2 regions of the Anaerobacillus sp. 63XJN7_4_ISO-PGPR-S23-413 genome follow, and region 2 is predicted to be linked to the other one. Evidence: a T-box and tRNA genes for the amino acid it is inferred to sense, from the RefSeq annotation. Region 2 holds a T-box; the other holds one or more tRNA genes.
The links. The T-box of region 2 lies ahead of AC0VYO_RS15505 (valine--tRNA ligase). A T-box ahead of a tRNA ligase gene usually reads a tRNA of that ligase, here a tRNA-Val.
Positions count from the first base shown of each region.

Region 1: it encodes a tRNA-Val, which carries the amino acid that the T-box ahead of AC0VYO_RS15505 (valine--tRNA ligase) is inferred to sense. The anticodon was not compared.

Region 1 is NZ_CM149688.1:1,613,593-1,625,447, forward strand. It holds gene AC0VYO_RS08770 (hypothetical protein) at 1-733, shown strand, start outside; gene AC0VYO_RS08775 (hypothetical protein) at 814-1,050, shown strand; gene AC0VYO_RS08780 (DUF421 domain-containing protein) at 1,074-1,754, opposite strand; gene AC0VYO_RS08785 (GNAT family N-acetyltransferase) at 1,917-2,339, opposite strand; gene AC0VYO_RS08790 (YjcG family protein) at 2,339-2,854, opposite strand; gene AC0VYO_RS08795 (alpha/beta hydrolase) at 2,963-3,685, opposite strand; gene AC0VYO_RS08800 (phosphatidylglycerophosphatase A family protein) at 3,803-4,357, shown strand; tRNA gene AC0VYO_RS08805 (tRNA-Val) at 4,457-4,532, shown strand; gene AC0VYO_RS08810 (DUF3892 domain-containing protein) at 4,629-4,922, opposite strand; gene AC0VYO_RS08815 (hypothetical protein) at 4,938-5,756, opposite strand; gene AC0VYO_RS08820 (VanW family protein) at 5,897-6,715, shown strand; gene AC0VYO_RS08825 (PAS domain S-box protein) at 6,849-8,729, shown strand; gene AC0VYO_RS08830 (VOC family protein) at 8,731-9,102, shown strand; gene AC0VYO_RS08835 (hypothetical protein) at 9,139-9,288, opposite strand; gene AC0VYO_RS08840 (hypothetical protein) at 9,461-9,619, shown strand; gene corA (magnesium/cobalt transporter CorA) at 9,751-10,824, shown strand; gene AC0VYO_RS08850 (SDR family NAD(P)-dependent oxidoreductase) at 10,836-11,567, shown strand; gene cbpB (cyclic-di-AMP-binding protein CbpB) at 11,666-11,855, shown strand, end outside.
Region 2 is NZ_CM149688.1:2,922,113-2,933,967, reverse strand. It holds gene ccsA (cytochrome c biogenesis protein) at 1-150, shown strand, start outside; gene hemC (hydroxymethylbilane synthase) at 181-1,110, shown strand; gene AC0VYO_RS15535 (uroporphyrinogen-III synthase) at 1,137-1,853, shown strand; gene hemB (porphobilinogen synthase) at 1,866-2,843, shown strand; gene hemL (glutamate-1-semialdehyde 2,1-aminomutase) at 2,868-4,154, shown strand; gene spoVID (stage VI sporulation protein D) at 4,297-5,331, shown strand; gene AC0VYO_RS15515 (hypothetical protein) at 5,401-6,264, shown strand; gene AC0VYO_RS15510 (phosphotransferase) at 6,264-7,229, shown strand; T-box leader at 7,589-7,813, shown strand; gene AC0VYO_RS15505 (valine--tRNA ligase) at 7,928-10,570, shown strand; gene AC0VYO_RS15500 (bifunctional folylpolyglutamate synthase/dihydrofolate synthase) at 10,627-11,855, shown strand, end outside.

The DNA.
Region 1 (11,855 bases), 1.3 Mb from region 2:
GCAGGAAGAGTTAAATTTATTAGAAAAAGAGCTTGAAAACCAGGCAAAAGAGCATGTGCTGATTAAGGAAGAAGTAGAAGAGAAGAAAAGTGTTGCGCAAGATGATGTAAGGATACAAGGATATGAAAACCTTCTTGCAGAGATGCAAATAGAAATCAATGAAAAAGACAAGCGGCTTCAGCATTATCAAGGAAAAGTGAAAAACCTTGAGAAGCGGGCGCAGTATCAAAAGAACGAAGAAGTATCAGAGTCAGTCAAGGAAACAGATGAAATAGCTGCGACTTACGCTGTGAGCTACTTCAATACTTCTATAATTATTAGCGATAAGCAGACGGTTATGATTCGTGGCGATTTACAAATTGAAAATTGTGGAACAACGAAATTGCGTAGTCCTCTTGTTTGCTTTCGCTTTTTGCCGAGAGAGGCCGCTACCTTAAAAGGGCGTATTTATTCCATTGATGATGTGGAGACAAAAGGCGTTGATGCAAGCGATCGAATTCAGTGGGTATTTCCTGATCATGATTGGTTAGAGAAATCAAAAGAGAAGGGAGAAATTTGGATTTCTCCGTTACACCCAGTGATATTGAAACCTGGAGATAAGATCGGGATCGAAAGTTTTCAAATCCCAATTAAATCTGAATTTAAAGAGCCTGTTATTATTGAAGGATTTGTTTATTTTCAAAAAGAGAATTATAAAATAAAAGTTTCAAATCAAATAGCCTTGAGCTACTAATATAGATGGCGCCCATACCCACTATCCTCCTCCTGCATAGGATAATGTGAAGTAAGAGGATAAGAGGGGGAGGATTTAGAATGTCTGAGAAGAAGAGAAAACCGCAAGTCATTCATGTAGACCGTGTTATCATTAAAGCGAATGAAGTAATTATAAAAGAAGAGCGAGATGATCATGAGTATAAGACAGATGATAACCGCAGTAGCCGTCGTGATCCGTGGGGGTTTTTCTCGTCAAACGAAACAGGTGGAGAAAACGAAAGTAAGAAAGAAGAAAGAGCTACCGACGATGATGATAAGGGATTTACTTGGTTTTAAGAGCAGCTTTTTCTGCTCTTTTTTTATGTCTTTACTTTTTGTAGGAAAATCCCCTCATCTTTCTTCCATTCTAAAAGCAATACTTCATGGTAGTGATCTATGTGTTGCTCTTTCAATGTTTGTTGAAGCCAACCCTCATTAAGACCAGCTTCCTGCAAATTTCCCCAATCCACTTTTCCATCAGAGATAATGGAGTAAGCAAGATAGCCTCGTTCCGATTTGAGATTAAAATCCTGCTTCGTGGGCTCTTGATAGTCTGATTTCTTTAAAACACTAATACTTCCATTTGTTTCAAGAATAGCAAATTCAACCTCTTTCATCGAGAAAACATCTTTTTGTCGCAATAAATTTTGCAATTGATTAATATCAAGCTTGTTCTTCTTTAATTGCACACGGTTAATCTGGCCGTTATGAATGACGATCGATGGACTTCCTTCGAGGAAAGAACGCGTCCCGCGAAATTTTTGAGTAACCCATTCGACAACGTAGATCAATATGCCCCATAAAAAAACGGAATACATTATTGAAAATATATTTACATGCTTATCATATATCGCATTTCCCACAAGCTCTCCAAGGACTAGAGAAGAAATAAAATCAAAAGGGGTTATTTGTGTAATTTGAGTTTTTCCGAGTGCTTTCGTTAAAATCAATAATGCAAGAAAGCCGACAAGTAGCTCCAGCGTAATTGATCCAACATTCAAAGGATCACCTTCTCCATATTGTTTTCCTTTCTTAGGATGTACGAAAAAGGAAAAAATAAATTGAAAATGGAAGGTAAAATTTATTTTGCACTTTAATAACTATTGCATGGTTGGTTTAGAGGAGTAAGATGACAATAAAAAAGACACTGGTAAGAACCAGTGTCAAAAGTTTTTTGTCATTGTAACGTGTGGAATACCAGCATCCATAAATTCTTCTGAAACCGTATTGTATCCAAGTCTTTCATAAAAACCTACAGCTGTTAATTGTGCGTTAAGCTTCATTCCCTTAAGATTCATCCCACTTGCATGTTTCTCAATTGCTTGCATAAGTTGTAGACCAATTCCCGTTTTTCGGTATTCGAGAAGTACGCATATACGCTCCACTTTAGCCAATTGATCTTTCATACGATAACGGCCAGCAGCTACAGGGGAATTCTGGTCATATGCCACAAAGTGAGTAGCTTCCACTTCAAACTCGTCTATTTCTAGTTCAGCGGGAACGTTTTGTTCTTCAACAAAAACCTCATACCTTACTTTAAAGGCATCGTCTCTTTCTTTATCAGTTTCCACAACACGAACTACCATTAGCGAACTTTGCCAAGATGGAACGTTTCATAAACGGTCCACATACCATTTTCTAATTGATAAAGAAGCTGGAAGCGATCGATCGTTTCTTCGTGATTAACATCTTTCATCTGCAAGCTACCATATACATCAGAATGTTCATCATCCGAAAGGTTCTGTGCGATCGTAATGTGAGGCACAAAGTTGTAGTCACGTTCCGAAAGTGCCTCTTCAGGATTTAGCTTTCTATGCAAATCATCAAGAACTTCATTGTCTTTTACTTTAAAATAAATCACGTTGTTAACAGGATTAAAAGATCCTACTTTATAAACATGCATTGAAAAAGGTTTAGACTCATCAGAGATTTTGTGTAGCACAGGTGTTAATTTCTGAATTTCTTCTTCCGTTGCATCAAAGCCCTCGCGTAAAGTCAAATGTGGTGGAATGAGCGCATAGTGCGGATCATAACGTTTTCGAAAGGAGTTAGCAACGTCTGCTAGTTTTTTCGATGGGAAAATTGCAATGCCGTATTTCATATTCCATTCCCTCCTGGTTAATATACTCGATTGCCATTAATGACAAGTCATATAATGTTCCATTTATAATTATACCAAAAATTCAAAAATAAGAAACGATTGACTCACTTAGAGTTTAAACATGTGTAAAAGAGAGCGTTTCATATCCGGTTGCCAGTTCTTCCAAAGGTGACCGCCTTCGAATTCATCATAGAAATAATCAAAATCTTTTTCCTTTATAATTTTATTTAATTTACGGTTCGGATTAATAAAATTTTTGGTTTTCCCATCTGTTGTAGGTACTTCTGTTTCTTCTGTTCCGATAATATGGTATAGAGATAGCAACTCAGGCTCAGCAAAGTCCTCTACCTTATTCATGATTGCCTCATCTACATATGGTGAATGAAGGATAGCCCTACCAAACGTTCTTGGATAGTCAAGAGAAGCGCGCAAAGCGACTGTAGCTGCTAAAGAGTCCCCAATTAATCCTCTTCCATAACCAAGATGGTAGGTAGCATACTGTTCATCTAAATAAGGAACAAGTTCATTCGCAAGAAAACGAAGATAATCATCTGACTGCTCTCCGTCTGGATGATATTTTCTCCAGCGATCTTCCACACTTTTATAGGGAATCCCTACAATAATGAGCTCTTCTATTTCGTCATCTTCAATTAGTTCATCGGCTGTGCGGCCAAGTCTTCCTAATTTAAAGTAATCGCTCCCATCATTAGCGATAAGAAAAGAGTATTTGTATAGTGGTGAATAATTATATGGTAAATAAACTTGGAAAGGAATTTCTTCTTTTAAATAGTGACTGTAGATGCTTTCATCTTTGTATGTACCTCGATTCATTGCAGTGCCTCCTGTAAAATTGTTGAAATAGTTTGATTGTTTGACAATGTAAAAAACATTAGTGATATAATGATTCTAACACATAATTATTTATCGTTTACAGAGAGGGGTCTTATTATGAAGAAGCGCATCCATAGTAGAGAAACAGAAGCAGCAGCAAAAGCCCTAATAAAAGAACGTGGCGTTACAATCGAGGATATTGCAGAAATTGTTTACGAAATGCAATCCCCTTATGTAGATGATCTTTCCATGGAGGACTGTGTCGAAAGTGTTGAGGCTGTTCTCACAAAACGAGAAATCCAGCATGCGGTTCTTGTTGGAATTGAACTAGATAAGCTAGCGGAACAAGGGAAGCTTTCTGAACCACTTCAATCCATTGTTGAGACGGATGAAGGGTTATTTGGTGTTGATGAAACAATCGCACTTGGTGCTGTATTCGGCTACGGTAGTATAGCTGTTACGACATTCGGTCACCTTGATAAACAAAAATTTGGTATCATCGAAAAGCTTGATACAAAAGTAGGGGAAAGTGTTCATACCTTCCTTGATGATCTCATCGCAAGCATTGCGGCAAATGCATCTAGTCGCCTAGCGCATCGTCTGCGTGATCGAGAGGAATCCCTTGATAAAGAAGAGCGTGAAAAGCGAGATAAAGAAGAACGAATCGGATAAATGAAAGGGCATCGTTTCGGTGCCCTTTTTTCTAATATTTTCCCATGAAAGGATTGACAGTTCTTTAGAACTTCATGTATATTTATAAATGTCTTAATTGATCCGTTAGCTCAGTTGGGAGAGCGCTACCTTGACAGGGTAGAGGTCGTTGGTTCGAGCCCAATACGGATCACCATACATAATACATTCCAAGCGGCACCTCAACTTCATTGAGGTGCCGCTTTTTTTGCATTGGTTCAAGAAGTAAACGGAGGAGTGAGATCGGACATCCTTAAAATTCTGGTAAATGATCGAAATTATTTTCTTTCGTACCATCAGGCTCACTTCGAATAATTTCTCTACCATACTTTTGAAATACATCTACCCCCGAAAGTTGACCATTCTTTGCAGCGTCTAAAGCCTGGACATAATCTAGCTCTTCTCCCGTGTTTGTTTTAAAAGCAATTAAATCTCCATCCTCATTTTTGCGGACGGCCGTAATATGGGTGGAATTTGCCTCTGGTGGAGTATGATATGCCTCACTATTTTTAACATACTCTTCATAAGCTTGTTCAAAACGATCCATTTATGTCACTCCTTGTTAGTCTTTTGAAATTTCGAGTAATTTTGGTATTTCGAGTTGCCATTTGTTTGTGATCGGATCTTGTCGTGCAGCGAAATCAATCGTTGTTGTAATAACACCAGCATCTTTTATATAAATTTCGACTCTGGTTTTGACTTGTTGTTCAGCTTGATCTGTTTTGATCACTTTCCATTTCGTAAACGACAAGCGAGAGAGGTCGATTAATTCGTTCTCAGATAAAGGTGTAGAAACAATTCTTCTTAATAAAGAAGCATCTGTGTTATTGATCGCTAGCATGAGAACATCAACGAGCTGTTCAGGGGTCCGCTTCATTAAATAGCGATCTAACTGTCCTCCTGCTTTTAGAATCATTAAGTGATGCGCGGGATCTGGTGTAGGGGTGCGATGAGTCGTGCTATTTAAGAAGTGAAGGCAAAAGTGTCCGTTAAATCCATTATCTAATGCGCCAGCTCCATGAGGCATTCCATTCATGGAAGCAGCAATCATTTTCCCTTCGTATAGCACAATGACAGCCCTTCGTTTCCAACTCCATTCTTGATAAATCGCTTTTAAAACCTTTGTGTCCTTACTCGTTAACGGTTGTATATCTGCGTGCTTACTACCAGCTCTCCGTTGAACTTGAAATGAAGTCCCACTTTCAATATCAATCATTGTAAAAATCGATTTCCGAGGGAGGAGCTCATTTGCTTTTTCCCATGGCAGAAGTTTGATTTCACTATCGATAGGGAGAAGGTGATCAAAAGGTTCGGCAGCTATAGCGCGTGTAGGAATGACTAGCGTACATAATAAAATGATACAAGTAAATAAACGCTTCATTAGCTCCCCCCTTGTGTATAGTCATCATAGTTATTTTGCTCAAGCGATTCTGATGTATGCTATTTTATTAATCCCTAAAATGAAGCATACTACGATCGAGTTCAGAAGGGGGAATGGTAAAGGTGCACTTATTTCTATCTTTGGCCATAGCGTTTTCAGCGCTTTCAAACCATCACATAACGATTCACCACAAAGGAGCACAAACTTATCAGATTAAGAAAGAAGAGTTGTTTTCAAAAGACCTTGGTTATCCCTTTTATGAAGCTGATCGGGTGGAGGAATTAATGGATGAGGTAGATGTAGCTATCTCAAAGTTTCCAGTAAATGCCTACATTGATAATCAAGGAGCTATTGTCGATGGAGTCAATGGATACAAGTTACATCGAGGCGCTTTTCGAGAGAATTTGCTTCATAGTCTATACCGCAATAGTTCAACTTGGATTCAACCAGATCTCACCATTCTTTACCCAAAAGTAAACGCAGAGCTTTTATCATCCATTAGAAAAAAACAAGTGGGAGGGTTTGTTACTTATTTTAGGAAAGGGAATCTGGAGCGAACGAAGAATATTATGTTAGCGGCTGAGGCGATTAACAATACTGTAATATTCCCAGGAGAAACGTTTTCTTTCAATCGAACAGTTGGGAAAAGAACAAAAGAGAAAGGCTATTTACCAGCTCCAGTCATTGTAAGAGGAGAGTTATCTGAAGGAATTGGTGGTGGCATTTGTCAAGTCTCATCTACTCTTTTTAATGCAGTAGATCAGGCTGGTGTCCATATTTTAGAACGTTATTCCCATAGTAGAAGTGTTCCATATGTGAAGCCTGGTAGAGATGCTACGGTTAGCTGGTACGGACCAGATTTTTCCTTTCGAAATGATTTTAATCAGCCGATTCTAATAAGAGCAAAAGCGATCGAAGGGTCAGTAGTCATTCATGTTTATTCATCTGAAGATATGTAAATGGCTCAGTTGTATTCGATAAAGGAAAAGGATATTAAATCATACAGTAAAATGATGACTCTAGGAGTTAAATACTATGTTCAACGCCCCGAGATGGTATAATGAGACTATTACACATAAAGGGAGACCGCGTATGGAATATAAAAAACCAAATCAGCAAACATTTTCCATGCTTGAAGACGGCTCTGAACTGGAAAAAAATGATCTTCAGCTCGAATTGATTGAAAAAAGTCGAAAGCTTGATCATATTTTTAATCATTCTAGAGATGGCATGACGCTTTCAGATCAAGAGGGAAACTTGATTGAAATCAACCAGGCATGCTGTGATATTTTTGAAATTGATATGGAATCGATTCAATCTATGAAGCTTGGACATCATGTTGCACCTCAGGGGCTTGAAACATTGGAAAAAATGAGAAAGAATTTGATTGACAAGGGATATGTAGTGGAGAAGCTTCCTGTTCTCCTTGAGAATGGCAAACGGAAATCCGTTGAATTATCGATAACGTATAAAGCCTATCGAGATTATAATTTATCAATAATTCGCGATGTTACCGAAGAACAGGTATTGTTTGACCAGTTGATGGAAAGCAAAGATAAATTCACGAACATTTTTGAAAATGCGTTAGATGGTATTTTAATTTGGGACAAAGATCGGATGATCGTAGACGCGAATCCTGCTGCTTGTCAGATCTTTAAGGTAAGCTTAAATGATTTGAAAACGTATAATTTGTTTGATTTTCTTGAAGGCGTGGATATTAAGGCGGGAAAATCGTTTCAAATAATGTTAGAAGAACAAGGTGAAATTCGAGGCGATCTTCAATTCACAATGCTCGGTGGAGAAAAGAAACAGCTTGAGTTTACAACGAAGAAAAGCGGATATGGAGATTTGTACTTAACCATATACCGTGATATTACAGAGAGAAAACAAATGTTCTCAGAACTAAAGCGAAGTGAAGAGCGGTTTCGTCAATTGTTCGAAAGAGCTTTAGATGGTATGGCTATCCTAAATGAAAAAGGAATCATTGTAAAAGTTAATGGGGCATTTTGTGAACTATTTCAATTACAAGAGAACGAGGTCGTTGATAAGCATTATTCTTCATTAGAAAAAGAATGTGATATTACTTGGGACCATCCTGCTGAATTAGGGAGAAGCGGCGAAGGAAAAAGAATGAACGATCAAACAGGTGTCGTTCAAACATTTAGTTTTACACTAAGCTACCACATCTATCCTGAGCATCATCTTGTCATTATTCGAGATGTGACACAGATTAAGAATGCGGAAGAACATCTACGTAAGACGGAAACAAGCCATGTTCTTGGTGATCTTGCGGCAGGGGTAGCCCATGAAATTAGAAACCCGTTATCAACAGTGAAAGGTTTTCTTCAAATGCTGGATGGAAATGAAGCGGTTAATCAAGAACTTCTTAAAGTAGTTGGGGGTGAAATGGAACAGCTAGAGGAGACGATAAATGAATTTCTTCTTCTATCAAAAAGAGAGTTTGTCTCGTACGAAACGGTTCACATGAATCATCTAATGAGAGATTTAATTGAGCGCCTATCGAAAAAGGCTGCTGAGTGTAGTATTGATATAATTGAAGTTTATAGTCATACGGATATTCAGTGCGTTTGTATCAGTTCACACATTAAGCAGGTCATTATGAACATTATGAATAATGGTATTGAAGCCATGCCGCATGGCGGTCAACTTAGAATCAGTCTTTTGGAAAATAGAGAAAAAGAAGTGATTGTGGAAGTAGAAGATCAAGGCGAGGGAATACCCAAGCATCTGATTAATCGACTGGGTGAACCTTACTACCAAACTTCTGAAAAAGGAACTGGTCTAGGATTAATGGTAAGCTATAAAGTGATTAAGGAACACGGTGGTTGCATTGATGTTACTAGCCAAGAGGGCAAAGGAACTGTTTTTCGAATTAGTTTACCTTCAAGTCAAAAGTTAGGTAGTAATCAAGAGAATCAAGAAGTAAAGAGCGGGAGGGACAAAATTGATTGAAGTGCAGCAAATTCATCATGTTAGTTTGGCGGTAACAGACCTTGAACGGGCAAAAAAGTTTTATAAAGATATATTATGCTTGAAAGAAATGAAGCGCCCCAATTTTGATTTTCCAGGCGCCTGGTTTCAAATCGGTCAACAACAGCTTCATTTAATTGTGTATCCTGATGCTAATACGCTTCGCGGTTCAACCTCATTATCATCCAGGGAAGGGCATTTCGCTTTTCGTGTTACTAGTTATGATAATACGTTGAAGTGGCTGCGTGAAAAAAAGATAGAGGTTTATGAGAATCCAACGAGTAAAAGTGGTTTTGCCCAAATTTTTGTTTCTGATCCTGATGGCAATCTGATTGAATTGAATACAGAACAATAACAAAAGGACGCCTTCCAATTAGAAGGCGTCCTTTTGTTATTGTTTCGATGAGAATTCGTTGTGTTCTCTTTGTGGATTGGCGCTTTTTTGTGCTTCTTTCACAACTTTTTTGGCTTTCTCGGCACGGCGCTGATCTTCTTTAGCCTTTTCTTCAATTTGTTTAATATCTTTTCGAGAGTGATCCATGATAATGCTCCTCCTTATACTCTGCTTTTTGATAATAAGTGCTTGTTTGATGAAAAAGATGTTTTTCGTAACATAACCTAGTTAGAAAAAAGAATCAAGTATTATCTGTTTATTCTAACATTTTAGTGCATTTACCATCATAAAATGGAAAGAACCGTTTAGGGGGGATTTGATGGTAGCTGTACTATTATCATTAGCCGCTTTATTTCTTGGACTTGCTTTATTTATGATAGTTGTGTGGAATGCTATTAAGACAGATTCCTCTAAGTCTGATCTTGAAATGTTCTGGAAAAAGTATGAAGAGATCATTCGTAAAGAAGATGTGCTTTAGCCCTTTTTAATGGGCTTTTTTTTATGCTGAATTATTGTTGGACATGCGTCTAAACAGGAGAATTGAAAAGATTTTCGTGTTTTCAATACATTAATTTAGGGTATTTTAGAAGAGAATTGAGGTGGAATCAAATGGGGATTCGTACAAAACTTAGAAGAAATCGAACTCAAAAAAAAGGAATGCCCCCAGGCTCGCTTGTTTATATAGGAGATGAGCAAACGGAGGAAGTCACTGTTTCAGCTATCGCATTTGACTCTCATGGAATGGAAGAGTTTGAAGATGTTTCGATAGATAAAATAAAGACATTGATTGACTCTGATCAAGTAGCTTGGATTAATGTAAATGGAGTACATAATGTTCAGTTGGTAGATCAGATTAGTAAAAAATTAGGACTTCATCCTTTAACGACAGAGGATATTTTAAATACGGATCATCGACCGAAAATAGACTTTTTTGAAGATCACTTACTTTCGATTGTAAAGATGCTTGATTTATCACCTGAAAGTACTGATCTTGACATCGAACAGGTGAGTTTTATATTAATGGAGAACACAGTCGTCACTTTTCAGGAAAAGCGCGGTGACTTATTTGATCCAGTTCGTTTACAACTTCAGGAAAGCAAAGGGAGAATTCGAAAGAGTGGGGCGGATTTTCTTTACTATTCCCTACTTGATGTAATCTTTGATCAATACTTGATCATTATGGATGAAATGGATGATCGTATAGCTGAGTTAGAAGGAATGATTATGGAAGATCCTGATAATCATTCATTACAAGATATTAATCAATATAAGAATACAATTCTGCAGCTTAAGAAAACGGTTTGGCCAGTTAGAGAAGTCGTGAACAAATTAATTAATCGGAAAGTCCCTTATATAAAAGAGGACATTTCCTTTTATTTGCAGGATATTCACGATCATATTGTCCAAGCAAATGATATGGTGGAGACTTCTCGAGGCCAACTTTACGGTTTACTGGATGTGTACTATTCCAGCTTAAGTATGAAAATGAACGAGATTATGAAAGTACTAACGATTGTTTCAACAATCTTTATTCCGTTAACATTCATAGCAGGAATTTATGGCATGAATTTCAAAAACATGCCGGAGCTAAGCTGGGAATGGAGTTATCCAGCCGTATGGATTGTCATGATTATCATAACTGGTTTAATGCTCGTTTATTTCAAACGTAAAAACTGGTTTTAGGAGGTTATTTGATGCAAAAAGTCGTTGTAGTAACAGGTGCTGGACATGGAATCGGTAGGGGAGTTGCGATTGCTTATGCCGATAAAGGCTATCGCGTTGTTCTTGCCGATGTGAATGAAGAAGGTTGCAAAGAAACAGCAGAATTAATGCATGGAGGTTATGGTGACATTATCTTAACAGATGTAAGTAAACCAGAATCCATTAAACAGCTTTTTCATAAAGTTGAAGAGAAGTATGGGCAACTAGATATCTTAATCAATAATGCTGGCCTAACAGCATTTAAACATATGGATGAACTAGGTGTAGAAGAGTGGGATAACGTCATCAACACCAATTTACGAAGCGTATTCCTTGGGTCTCGTGCCGCTGCTCATCTTATGAGAAGAAATAACGGTGGCTCAATCGTTAACATTGCATCAACGAGAGCGACGATGTCAGAACCGAACAGTGAAGCATATGCTGCTACTAAGGGAGGAATCGTAGCGCTTTCTCATGCGCTAGCAGTGTCCCTTGCAGATGATCATATTACTGTCAATTCAATTAGCCCGGGTTGGATTGAAGTAGAAGACTATGATGCCTTACGTGACGTGGATCATGAGCAGCATCTATCCAAAAGAGTTGGAAAGCCATCAGATATTGGACGTGCCTGTCTCTTCCTAACGAATGAAGAAAATGATTTTGTCACAGGTGAGAATTTAGTCGTTGATGGAGGTATGACTCGTAAAATGATTTATGAACATTAATCAATAGTTAACGGACAATCCCCATTCATGTTACTATAATAACAGACCTTCATTAGAGAAAAATTACAGGGCGAATCATGCTTGAGGGGACGTTTTAAATGGCAAAACATATGGAATTACCTAATTTGTATGAAACAGGAATTCAAGATCTTGTGATTTCAGCAGAAAAAGTAGCACATGTTCAGCTGACGAATCCTTTGGAGCACGCGATGCTTATTTTGATTAAATCAGGCTATTCGTCTATCCCGGTATTAGATACTGAATACCGTCTAAAGGGATTAATTAGTC
Region 2 (11,855 bases):
GGCGCATATAGTACGTATTTATATCAAAAGGTAGCTAGAGATATGGAAGGGAAATCCCTTGCTTTATGGAACGTAGCGGCGTTTCTTATCGTTTTAATTAATGTCTTCCTTTCTGGAACATTTTCAGAATTCCATTTCTGGTATGTATAAGGGGAGCACTGAAAGTTTGGAGGATAAATAATGCGTAAAATCGTAGTTGGTTCAAGAAGAAGTAAATTAGCGATCACTCAAACAAAATGGGTGATCAGTAAACTAAAGGAATTAAATCCGGATGTTGATTTTGAAATCAAAGAGATTGTCACTCGTGGTGATAAAATTCTTGATGTTACGCTCTCAAAAGTTGGGGGAAAAGGACTATTTGTGAAGGAAATTGAAGACGCCATGTTAAGAGGAGATATTGATATGGCGGTTCATAGTATGAAGGATATGCCTTCTATTTTGCCTGAAGGATTAATGATTGGGTGTATACCTGAACGTGAAGATCATCGAGATGTGATTATTTCTGAATCGAAGAAGACGTTCAGAGAGCTTCCAGAAGGTGCCGTAATAGGAACTAGCAGTTTGAGACGTGGTGCACAGTTGAAAGCCATTCGTCCGGATGTGGAGATTAAGTGGATTCGCGGAAATATTGACACGCGTATACGTAAGCTTACAGATGAAGATTTTGACGCCATTGTACTAGCTGCAGCGGGTCTACACCGTATGGGGTGGTCAAAGGAGATTGTTACAGAATACCTTGATCCTGATTTGTGTGTACCGGCTGTTGGACAAGGTGCTTTATCGATTGAATGTCGAGAAAGTGATGATGAGCTACGAGCTATTTTAAATCAATTCAGTGATTATGAAACGACGAAAACAGTATTAGCGGAGCGAGCTTTTCTTCATACCCTCGAAGGTGGATGTCAGGTGCCGATTGCCGGTCATGCGACGCTTAAGGATGAGACGCTTACGGTTACTGGATTAGTGGGAGAACCTGATGGTTCGATCATTATTAAAGAAATGGAAATTGGTGATGATCCTATCCAGGTAGGGAACACACTTGCAAATAGAATGAAAGAACAGGGAGCTAAGGATATCCTCGACCGTGTGAAAGAAGAATTAGACCAATGATCTCGCCGCTCTCAGGAAAGCGTGTATTGGTCACGAGAGCTCGGGAGCAGGCAACATCATTTACGAAATTAATTGAAGAAAAAGAGGGGATTTCTATTGAAATCCCTCTTATTTCATTCGAATCTCGGAATCAATTGTTGAATTCGATCACGTTGAGTGAATATAGCTGGATTGTGTTTACAAGTGCGAATGGTGTGCGGTTTTTCTTGAAGCAAGCGAAGGTTCCAATAGGTGTAAAGGTTGCAGCGGTTGGAAGTAAAACAGCTAAGGCCCTAAAGCGATATGGGATTGAAATCAATCTTATGCCAAAGGATTTTATAGCAGAAGGGCTTGTAGCTGCTTTGTCTCGCAAGGCTGACCCAAATGAGAAGATGCTATTACCAAGAGGGAATCTTGGTCGAGCAGTATTGCCGGGGCAATTAAGGGATCTTGGATTTAACGTAACTGACTTACCTATCTATGACACAGTCATTCCTTACGAGTCCAGGGCAGCATTGAAAAGAGTGATTGAAGAGCGGGAGTGTGATGTGATTACGTTCACTTCTTCGTCAACGGTCCACCATTTTAATCAACTTCTTCAAGCCGAGAATTTGAAAGATAAGCTTAAAGGGATCACAATAGTGGTAATCGGACCTATTACTGAAAAGACGCTACTGTCTTATGGGATCGTACCTCAGGTAGTCCCTGATCAATATACAATTGAAGGAATGCTTGATAGCCTTGAGCATTTCTTTGAAAAATAGGAGGAAAGTATAATGGAAACAGGAAACTTTCATCGTCATCGTCGTTTAAGACGATCTGAATCAATGAGATCACTCGTGAGAGAAACCTATTTACATAAAGAGGATTTCATCTATCCCATATTTGCAGTTGAAGAAGAGAATGTAAAACGCGAAATTCCTTCTATGCCTGGTGTTTATCACTATTCATTAGACCGTTTGAATGAAGAGGTACAGGAAGTTGTTGACCTTGGCATTAAGTCAATTATGATGTTTGGTGTACCAAATCACAAGGATGCGGTTGGATCAGAAGCATACTGTGATACTGGAATCGTGCAAAGAGCTATTGCACAAATTAAAGAAGCGTTTCCTGAATTAACTGTTATTGCAGATACATGTCTTTGTCAATATACGGATCATGGCCATTGTGGTGTGATCGAAAACGGGTATGTACAAAATGACCAGTCTCTAGAGTTACTTACTAAAACAGCGGTTTCTCAAGCGAAAGCTGGAGCAGATATGATTGCACCGTCGAATATGATGGATGGGTTTGTATCAGCTATTCGCAAGGGTCTTGATGAAGCGGGCTTTGTTGACGTCCCGGTGATGAGCTATGCTGTGAAATTCTCATCTGCTTTCTATGGTCCTTTCCGCGATGCGGCTCATAGTACTCCGCAGTTCGGAGATCGTAAAACGTATCAAATGGATCCTGCTAATCGACTCGAAGCTATTCGAGAAGCAGAGAGCGATATCGCAGAAGGGGCAGATTTCTTAATGGTTAAACCGGCTCTTTCTTATCTTGATATCATTCGTGAACTGAAAGATCGTTATCCTCTACCGATGGTTGCCTATAATGTAAGTGGGGAATATTCCATGATAAAGGCTGCGAGTCAGAACGGGTGGCTAAATGAACAAGAGGTTGTCCTTGAGAAATTAACAAGCATGAAGCGCGCAGGAGCAGATTTAATTATCACATATTTTGCGAAAGATGCTGCTCGCTGGCTAGATCAATAGAACTGAAAGAGAGGGGTTGTAAAAATGGGTAATTTTGATCGTTCTAAGGAAGCTTTTCAAGAAGCATCTAAAGTAATGCCAGGTGGTGTGAACAGTCCAGTTAGGGCGTTTAAATCAGTTGGTATGGATCCTATTTTTATGGAAAAAGGAAAAGGATCTAAAATTTATGATATCGACCAAAATGAGTATATTGATTACGTCCTTTCGTACGGACCACTTATTCTCGGTCATGCTGATGAACAGGTTGTTGATCGCCTTAAAGCTGTGACAGAGCTTGGAACGAGCTTTGGTGCACCAAGTAAGTATGAAACGAAACTAGCTGAACTAGTGATTGATCGAGTCCCATCTATTGAAATTGTTCGTATGGTGAATTCAGGAACGGAAGCCACTATGAGTGCTTTACGTTTAGCTAGAGGATATACTGGCCGTAATAAAATCCTTAAGTTTGAAGGCTGCTATCATGGTCATGGGGATTCGTTATTAATAAAAGCAGGTTCAGGTGTTGCAACGCTTGGGCTACCTGACAGTCCTGGCGTACCTGAGGGAATTGCGAAAAACACGATTACGGTTCCATATAATGATCTTGAAAGCTTACGTTACGCATTCAAAGAATTTGGAGATGACATTGCCGGCGTCATTATTGAACCTGTAGCAGGTAACATGGGGGTCGTCCCACCACAGCAGGGCTATCTTGAAGAAATTCGTAAGATAACGGAAGAGAATGGCACACTTCTTATTTTTGATGAAGTTATGACAGGCTTCCGCGTTGGGTATAATTGCGCTCAAGGATATTACAATGTTACACCCGATCTTACGTGTCTAGGTAAAGTTATTGGCGGTGGGCTCCCTGTTGGCGCTTACGGCGGTAAGAAAGAAATCATGGACCAAATCGCACCAAGCGGTCCGATTTATCAAGCGGGAACGTTAAGTGGAAATCCGCTAGCTATGACGGCTGGGTATGAAACCTTATCGCAACTCACACCAGAAAGTTATGAGGAATTTGAACGGAAAGCAGAGCGACTTGGAGAAGGACTTTCAAAAGCTGCTGCAAAATACAATATCCCTCATACAGTAAATCGTGCAGGATCGATGGTTGGTTTCTTCTTTACTAATGAAGATGTGATTAATTTTGAAACAGCATCCTCTTCAAATCTTGAACATTTTACAAACTATTTTAAAGAAATGCTTGAACAAGGGATTTCACTTCCCCCTTCTCAATTTGAAGGAATGTTCTTGTCAACCGCCCATACAGATCACGATATTGATGAAACGATTGCGGCTGCAGAAGCGGCTTTCTCTAAACTAGTCTAACCTAAAGCTACCGGCATTTGCCGGTAGCTTTTTCTATGATAAGAAATTGAAAACTTCTTCATTCTTTTTCAATTTAGACATAATCCTGTGAATCACTCATACATGTGTAATGTATGGATAATGTTTGAAAGGAGGAGAAGGCATGCCTGAAGGCTCATATTTGCATTTCTCCGTGGAGGAGCAGGTCTGGTTAAAGAAAGGACAGGAAGTTGAAGAGGTTCTATCTATCTCACTTGACCCTGAAATTTCGATTGAAGAGTATGAGGATTATGTAGCTGTGAAAGGCTGTTTATATTTAACGGGTGAATATTTGCAGCGTGACCAAACAGATGAGGAAGTTATTAACGAAGCTTCCCCTTATCGTTCCATTCATGAGGTGAACGTTAGAGAAGATGGTACAGCGTCAATGGGGCATCGTTTCCCTGTTGATATTACGATTCCAGCAAGCCGTATAAGGAGTCTCGAGGAAATTTTCGTTACGGTTGACACGTTTGATTACTCTCTAGTGGAAGAGAATTGCCTTCAGTTGAAAGCAGATATTTCCATTAGTGGCATTCAGGGGGATCAAAATCGTGTGGAAGAGGACGAAGCTGAACTATACGTTGTAGAAGAGGACGAAGGGACAGAGGATTATACAACAGAGGAAGATGCAATCTGGGAGAATGATATTAAATACGTTGATGACAATGAGGAAGAATCATTGGAACAGGCCTATCATTTACGCGCTCCACAAGTAGGTATGAGAGCTAAGTCAGACTCATATGAAGTAAATGAACTAGAGAACGATGATCAAGAGCAGCCGGAACCCACGTATGACTTTCTCACGAGAATGGCTAGGCAAATGGATGGTTCCAATGAATATAATAACCAGCCAATCGTAGAAGAAACGAGGTCATATCAAGACGATCATTATAACTATGAAGAGGAGGAACAAGAGCGTCAGGAAAACCGGAATCAAGCACCGCGCGAAGAAAATGCGCTCTATCTTACAAGTATGCTGACAAAAGAAGAAGAACAATTTTCGAGAATGAAGATGTGTATTATCCAGCCTGGGGATTCGTTAACCGAAATAGCGGAACGCTATCGAGTCCTACCAAGTCATCTTGCGCGCGTTAATCGACTTGAGGAAGATGAAGTGAAGGAAGGACAGATCTTATATATTCCTGTCAATCGTTAACTTAAATTGTTTGCTGCCCCTACCTTTTGGAATGTTGCAAATAAGGTAGGGGATAAAGGGGTAATTGAAATGGATCTCGTAGCGATCATTGAAGAGAAGTATGATCTAAAAGTTGTCCAATGGTTAGAGAAACCACAATTGATCATGACCCATTTAGGTAAAAGAAAACTATCATACTGGCGGGATCGGGATTTGCTTGAGTATCATCTCAACTTCCGTGACCGTCTTTTTTCTCAACATGGACTTCTTTGTAATCGAATGATTCGAACAAGTGAAGGGAAAGGATTTATCCGAATAGAAAACGATTATTTGACTATACATGATCATGTAGAAGAAGTTTACCCATTGGACGTCGTTCCTGAAATGAAAGGATATTTACTTGCGACACTACTAAGTACCGGAGATGAGAAGGCTACTCTTACATTAGATTTCCCTTATCGTAAGACGTTAGAAGAGTTATCATCTATAAAATTAACGTATAAGGAACAATACTTGTTACTTGTTAACCTTATTCCAGAAGTGAAAAAGCGTCTGAATTTTGAGGTGTGTTATTCGCTTCCATTCATTCCATTTACTCACCAAGTTTTAAAAGAGGTTTTAGGCCAAATCTACTTTGAAAGTAGCGACGAATCACCTGTTTCTGCTTCCGAAGTTATTAGGAAAGAAGTTCAATCCTGGTATGCTCTTAAAAACTCCCATCATTTTGTAAAATGCTTTGAAGCGTTAGTGAATGGCGTGGAAGACGATATGAAACACAGACTTATTCAGGCTATTTTTGCTCCATGGGAGTGGCAGGAGTGTATTCAGGCATTGCAATCGAATATGAATGACCCTGATCAGGTCATGAAAGAGTTTATTGATAAGTGGGAAGCAAATAGAGATATGTTAAGGGAACTTGAGCTCTCCCTTTCAGATAGGAGGGTTACCTTCTAATGAGCGATCCAGCACTCTTATTTCAATATGATTTATATCCTGAACGGGTTGTACAAATGGGGAAAATCACAAAGATCGAAACAGAGAGAGGCGCGTTTGCTTTAAAAAAAACGAAGCTTAGTAAAGAACAGATGGATCGTATGCTTTATCTAGAGGAGCGGTTTAAACAGCTGAAATTCGAAGGTTATGTACCGCTTGTTCGAACAAAGTATGGGGATTCCTTCGTTTATCAAGGGAACAACATCGTTTATTTAACGCCATGGGTAGATGAAAGGGAAACAAGTCCGGCTCAGAAAAATGAGCTTCTCGTTCATAACCTAGCTGAATTACATGGCTATACTGCTAAAGAGCAAGCTTTTTCTGAAGAAGTGATCAAACAGTCGTATCAGAAAATGGTTTTATTAAGAGAAAGTAGACAATTTGAAATGGAGAAATACGTAAGTCAAATTGAAAAACGCATTTATCTTTCGCCATTTGAGCTTACCTTTGTATCACATTTTCACATGCTGATGAGGTATTGTGAGCTCGCGAAAAGAAGATTAGATGACTGGTATGAGCAAATTCTGGAAACAAAACGGTATCGAAGTGTTCTCTGTCACGGAAAATGCTCTCCTTCTCATTATGTATCAAGCGGGGGGAGAGGGTATTTCATTAATTTCGAAAAGTCAGTTAGCGATACTCCTATAAGGGATGTTGCTTATTTTATTCGCTCATCTATTCAACCTTTTCAATTCAACCCTGCTGCCACAACTGCTCATCTTGCCAGATATGAAGCCCAATTTTCTCTTAATGATGAGGAAAAGGAGCTTCTTGCAAGCTATTTATATTTTCCAGAGTCGGTTTTTAATAGCGTGTCATTATTTAATGAAAACCGACAACAATGGCCACATATTAAGCATGTCCGCCTATTTACGAAAAAAATAGAAGTGATGAATGGGATAAATAACGTTCTAGAAAGCTTCTAGATCCATTCAAAGTAAAAGCACACTTCTAAGGCAACAAGGATTATTAATATGAGTACATCTATAGATGTTGGAAAAAGGATTGTTCGGATCGTTTGAAACACAATAAACGGAGGTACGAACTGAGCGCAAATATCTCTGAACTTATATAACGAGGGTGGGATCTGAAAGCGATTCATTCCACCAAACCGTTTTTTCATATCAGGTATTCCCCTTTGTTTTCAGTTATTGTTACAAATAGACTATGTGGGAAGTTGGAATTGGGTGATTAAGGCGGGAGCGAACTGGCTAAGCTAAGAAAAAGGGCTCTTATGATCTTGACGATCTCGAATCAAAAAGGTAAACTTAGTGATACAAATAGTCGACAGGCAAAGATAGGGAGTAGTAGAATGTGAACCCTTCAGAGAGAGAAGTCATTTGCTGAAAGATTTCTCAGGATCGTAGCATTCGAAGTCGCCCTTGAGCTGTTTCTCTGAACGAGTAGTAGGAGAATCCGGTAATCCCGTTATTCGAATGAAGCGTACAGCTAACGTTTATTTAGCTGTAAATAAAGGTGGTACCGCGAAAATACTTCTTTCGTCCTTTTCCTAAGGATGGAGGAAGTTTTTTTGTTGTCTAAAAAGCTTACACCTTCGTGGAAAGAGAACAAGGAAAGCCGAAGAAATGTCCTGAGACTTATTGAATGGAAAGGAAGAGTGACAATGGCGAATAAAGAGCTAACGATGCCGACGAAGTACGACCCGAAGGCAACAGAGCAGAAATGGTACCCGTATTGGGTAGATGGCAAATTTTTTGAGGCAACAGGTGATAAAGATAAAGAACCTTATACAATTGTAATCCCCCCGCCGAACGTTACAGGTAAACTACACCTCGGGCATGCTTGGGATACAACGCTTCAAGATATTCTATCGCGTGTAAAGCGTATGCAGGGATATGATGTTCTCTGGCTTCCAGGAATGGACCATGCTGGGATTGCGACACAGGCAAAAGTTGAAGGGAAGCTCCGCGAAGAAGGTACCTCGCGCTATGACCTTGGCCGAGAGAAGTTCCTAGAGAAGTCGTGGGAATGGAAAGAAGAGTATGCGGATTTTATTCGTAGCCAGTGGGCGAAGCTTGGTCTTTCTCTAGATTATTCAAGAGAGCGTTTTACACTTGATAACGGTCTTTCTGATGCAGTACGTGAAGTATTTGTGAAGCTATATGAGAAGGGCTTAATTTATCGCGGTGAATATATTATCAACTGGGACCCACAAACAAAAACGGCCCTTTCAGATATTGAAGTTATTCACCAGGAAGTAACTGGTCACTTCTATCATATGCGCTATCCTCTTGCAGATGGCTCAGGACATATCGAAATTGCAACAACGCGTCCTGAAACAATGCTAGGTGACTCAGGTATTGCGGTTCATCCAAAAGATGAGCGCTACAAGCACCTAGTTGGCAAGAAAGCGATTTTGCCAATTGTAGGTCGTGAAATTGAAATTGTTGCGGATGATTACGTTGATATGGAATTTGGTTCAGGCGCTGTGAAAATCACTCCAGCTCACGATCCGAATGACTTCGAAATTGGTAACCGTCATAACCTTGAGCGCATTCTCGTAATGAATGAAGATGGGTCAATGAATGAGAATGCCGGAGAGTACAAGGGCATGGACCGATTTGAATGCCGTAAGAAACTTGTGAAAGATTTACAGGATAAAGGAATCTTATTCAACATTGAAGAGCACGTTCATTCCGTAGGTCATTCTGAGCGAAGCGGTGCTGTTGTCGAACCTTATCTTTCAACACAGTGGTTTGTTAAAATGGGGCCTCTTGCTGATCAGGCGATTGCTCTTCAGAAGTCAGACGACAAAGTGAACTTTGTACCTGAGCGTTTTGAAAAAACGTATTTAAATTGGATTGAGAACATTCGTGACTGGTGTATTTCAAGACAGCTTTGGTGGGGGCATCGTATTCCGGCGTGGCATCATAAAGAAACTGGAGAGATCCACGTTGGACTGGAAGAGCCAGCTGATATTGAAAACTGGGAGCAAGACGTTGATGTTCTAGATACGTGGTTTAGTTCAGCGCTTTGGCCTTTTTCTACAATGGGATGGCCAAACGAAGACGCTGAAGACTTTAACCGTTTCTACCCAACAAACGTTCTAGTAACGGGTTATGACATTATTTATTTCTGGGTAGCTCGTATGATCTTCCAGGGTATTGAATTTACAGAGCAGCGCCCGTTTAACGACGTCCTCATTCATGGACTTGTACGTGATTCTGAAGGACGTAAGATGAGTAAATCGCTCGGTAACGGTGTCGATCCAATGGATGTCATTGAGAAGTACGGTGCTGATTCCCTTCGTTTCTTCCTATCCACTGGCTCATCACCAGGTCAGGATCTCCGTTTCTATTGGGAAAAGGTAGAGTCTACGTGGAACTTTGCTAATAAAATTTGGAACGCTTCTCGTTTTGCTTTAATGAATATGGATGGCATGACGTATGAAGAACTTGATTTAACAGGTGAAAAATCGACAGCTGATAAATGGATTTTAACTCGCTTAAACGATACGATTGAACAAGTGACGCGCCTGATTAATAACTATGAGTTTGGTGAAGTGGGTCGCTACCTTTACAACTTTATCTGGGATGACTTCTGTGATTGGTATATTGAAATGGCTAAACTACCGCTCTATGGTGAAGACGAAGTAGCTAAGAAAACAACTCGTTCTGTTCTAGCTTATGTACTTGATCAAACGATGCGTCTTCTGCATCCATTCATGCCTTATCTTACTGAAGAAATCTGGCAACACCTTCCTCATGAAGGTGAATCGATCACCGTTGCAAGCTGGCCAGTAAAGAACGAAGAACTTCACTTCCAAGAAGCTGCTGCTGATATGGCGCTTCTAACGGAAGTTATTCGTTCAGTACGTAACATTCGAGCTGAAATGAATGTGGCACCAAGCAAGCCGATTGAACTTCGTATTAAGCCGAAATCAGCTGATACTCAGAAACAGCTTGAGCAAAATAGTCAATACATCGAACGCTTCTGTAACCCAGAAACCTTGACTATTTCAGCGGAACTTCAGGCACCGGAAAAATCGATGACGGCTGTTGTATCTGGAGCTGAATTATTCTTGCCGCTTGAAGGGTTAATCAATATTGATGAAGAAATCGAGCGTCTAAAAGGAGAAATGAAGAAGCTAGATTCTGAAGTTGATCGTGTTCAGAAGAAGCTCGCTAATGAACGCTTTATTAGCAAAGCTCCTGAGAAAGTCGTCGAAGAAGAACGAGCGAAAGAAAAGGATTATCTTGAGAGACGAAGCAACGTAGAAGCTCGTATAAACGAACTAAAAAAATAAGAAAATGACGAATCTCTTTTAGAGATTCGTCTTCTTTTAAGGAAGGAGCGGGACGCATGTTTCACTCATATGACGAAGCGGTGAGTTGGATTCATAGTTTATTAAATCATGGCATAAAACCAGGTTTAGAGCGTATGGAATGGATGCTGGATCAGCTCGATCATCCAGAAAGACGGTTAAAAACGGTACACGTTGGCGGAACGAACGGAAAAGGATCAACCGTTACGTACTTGCGGACGGTGCTCGAAGAGTCAGGATATGAAGTAGGAAGCTTTACTTCTCCTTATATTGAATCGTTTAGCGAACGAATCGCTATTAATGGACAACCGATTAATGAAGAAGACTTAGTTGCTCTATGCAATCGTGTTCAGCCTCTTGTTGAGATGGCTGCTGTCTCTCCGCTTGGGTCACCAACTGAATTTGAAGTGATTACGGTTATCGCTCTCTTATATTTTGGGACAATTGCCTATCCAGACCTTGTTTTGATGGAAGTTGGTCTTGGCGGACGATTTGATTCAACCAATATTATTCACCCGCTTGTAAGTGTGATTACAAATGTCGGATACGATCATACGCACATCCTTGGGAGTGATATTAAGCAAATTGCTTATGAAAAAGCGGGGATCATTAAGTCAGGGGTTCCTCTTGTGACAACTGCTGAAAAAGAAGAGGTACTCACTCTTTTACATGAAACGACCAAATCGAAAAAGACGAAAATTTATCGATTGAATGAAGAGTTTTCTATTAAGGAGCAAATGAGTGATAAGGAAGGGGAGCGTTTTTCTTTTCAATCACCTTACCGTAAACTAGAAAATCTACACATTCAGATGAAGGGTGAGCACCAGGTAAAAAATGCAGGCGCAGCGCTTATGACACTTGAATATTTACGTGTTTTCTATGGTCTACATATTGAACAGGATATGATTCAGCGCGGACTGGAGAGAGCAACGTGGCCAGGTCGATTTGAACAGCTTCGTTCAAATCCGACTATTGTTGTGGACGGTGCGCACAATCCGGAAGGTGTCGAAAGTCTTGCTAACACGCTTAAGCAGCATTACCCTGAGACACGCATACATGTTATCTTTAGTGCTCTTGGTGATAAAGATATTGAATCGATGCTAAAACCACTTTATCTTCTAATTGAGACTATTTCGTTTACTACCTTTGAATTTCCAAGAGCTATATCAGGTGAGGAGTTGTCGAATAAAGCGACTTTTGCTAATAAGAGATATGAGGAAAACTGGCGGAAAGCCATCCAGGTGATGATGGATGAGATGATTGAAAA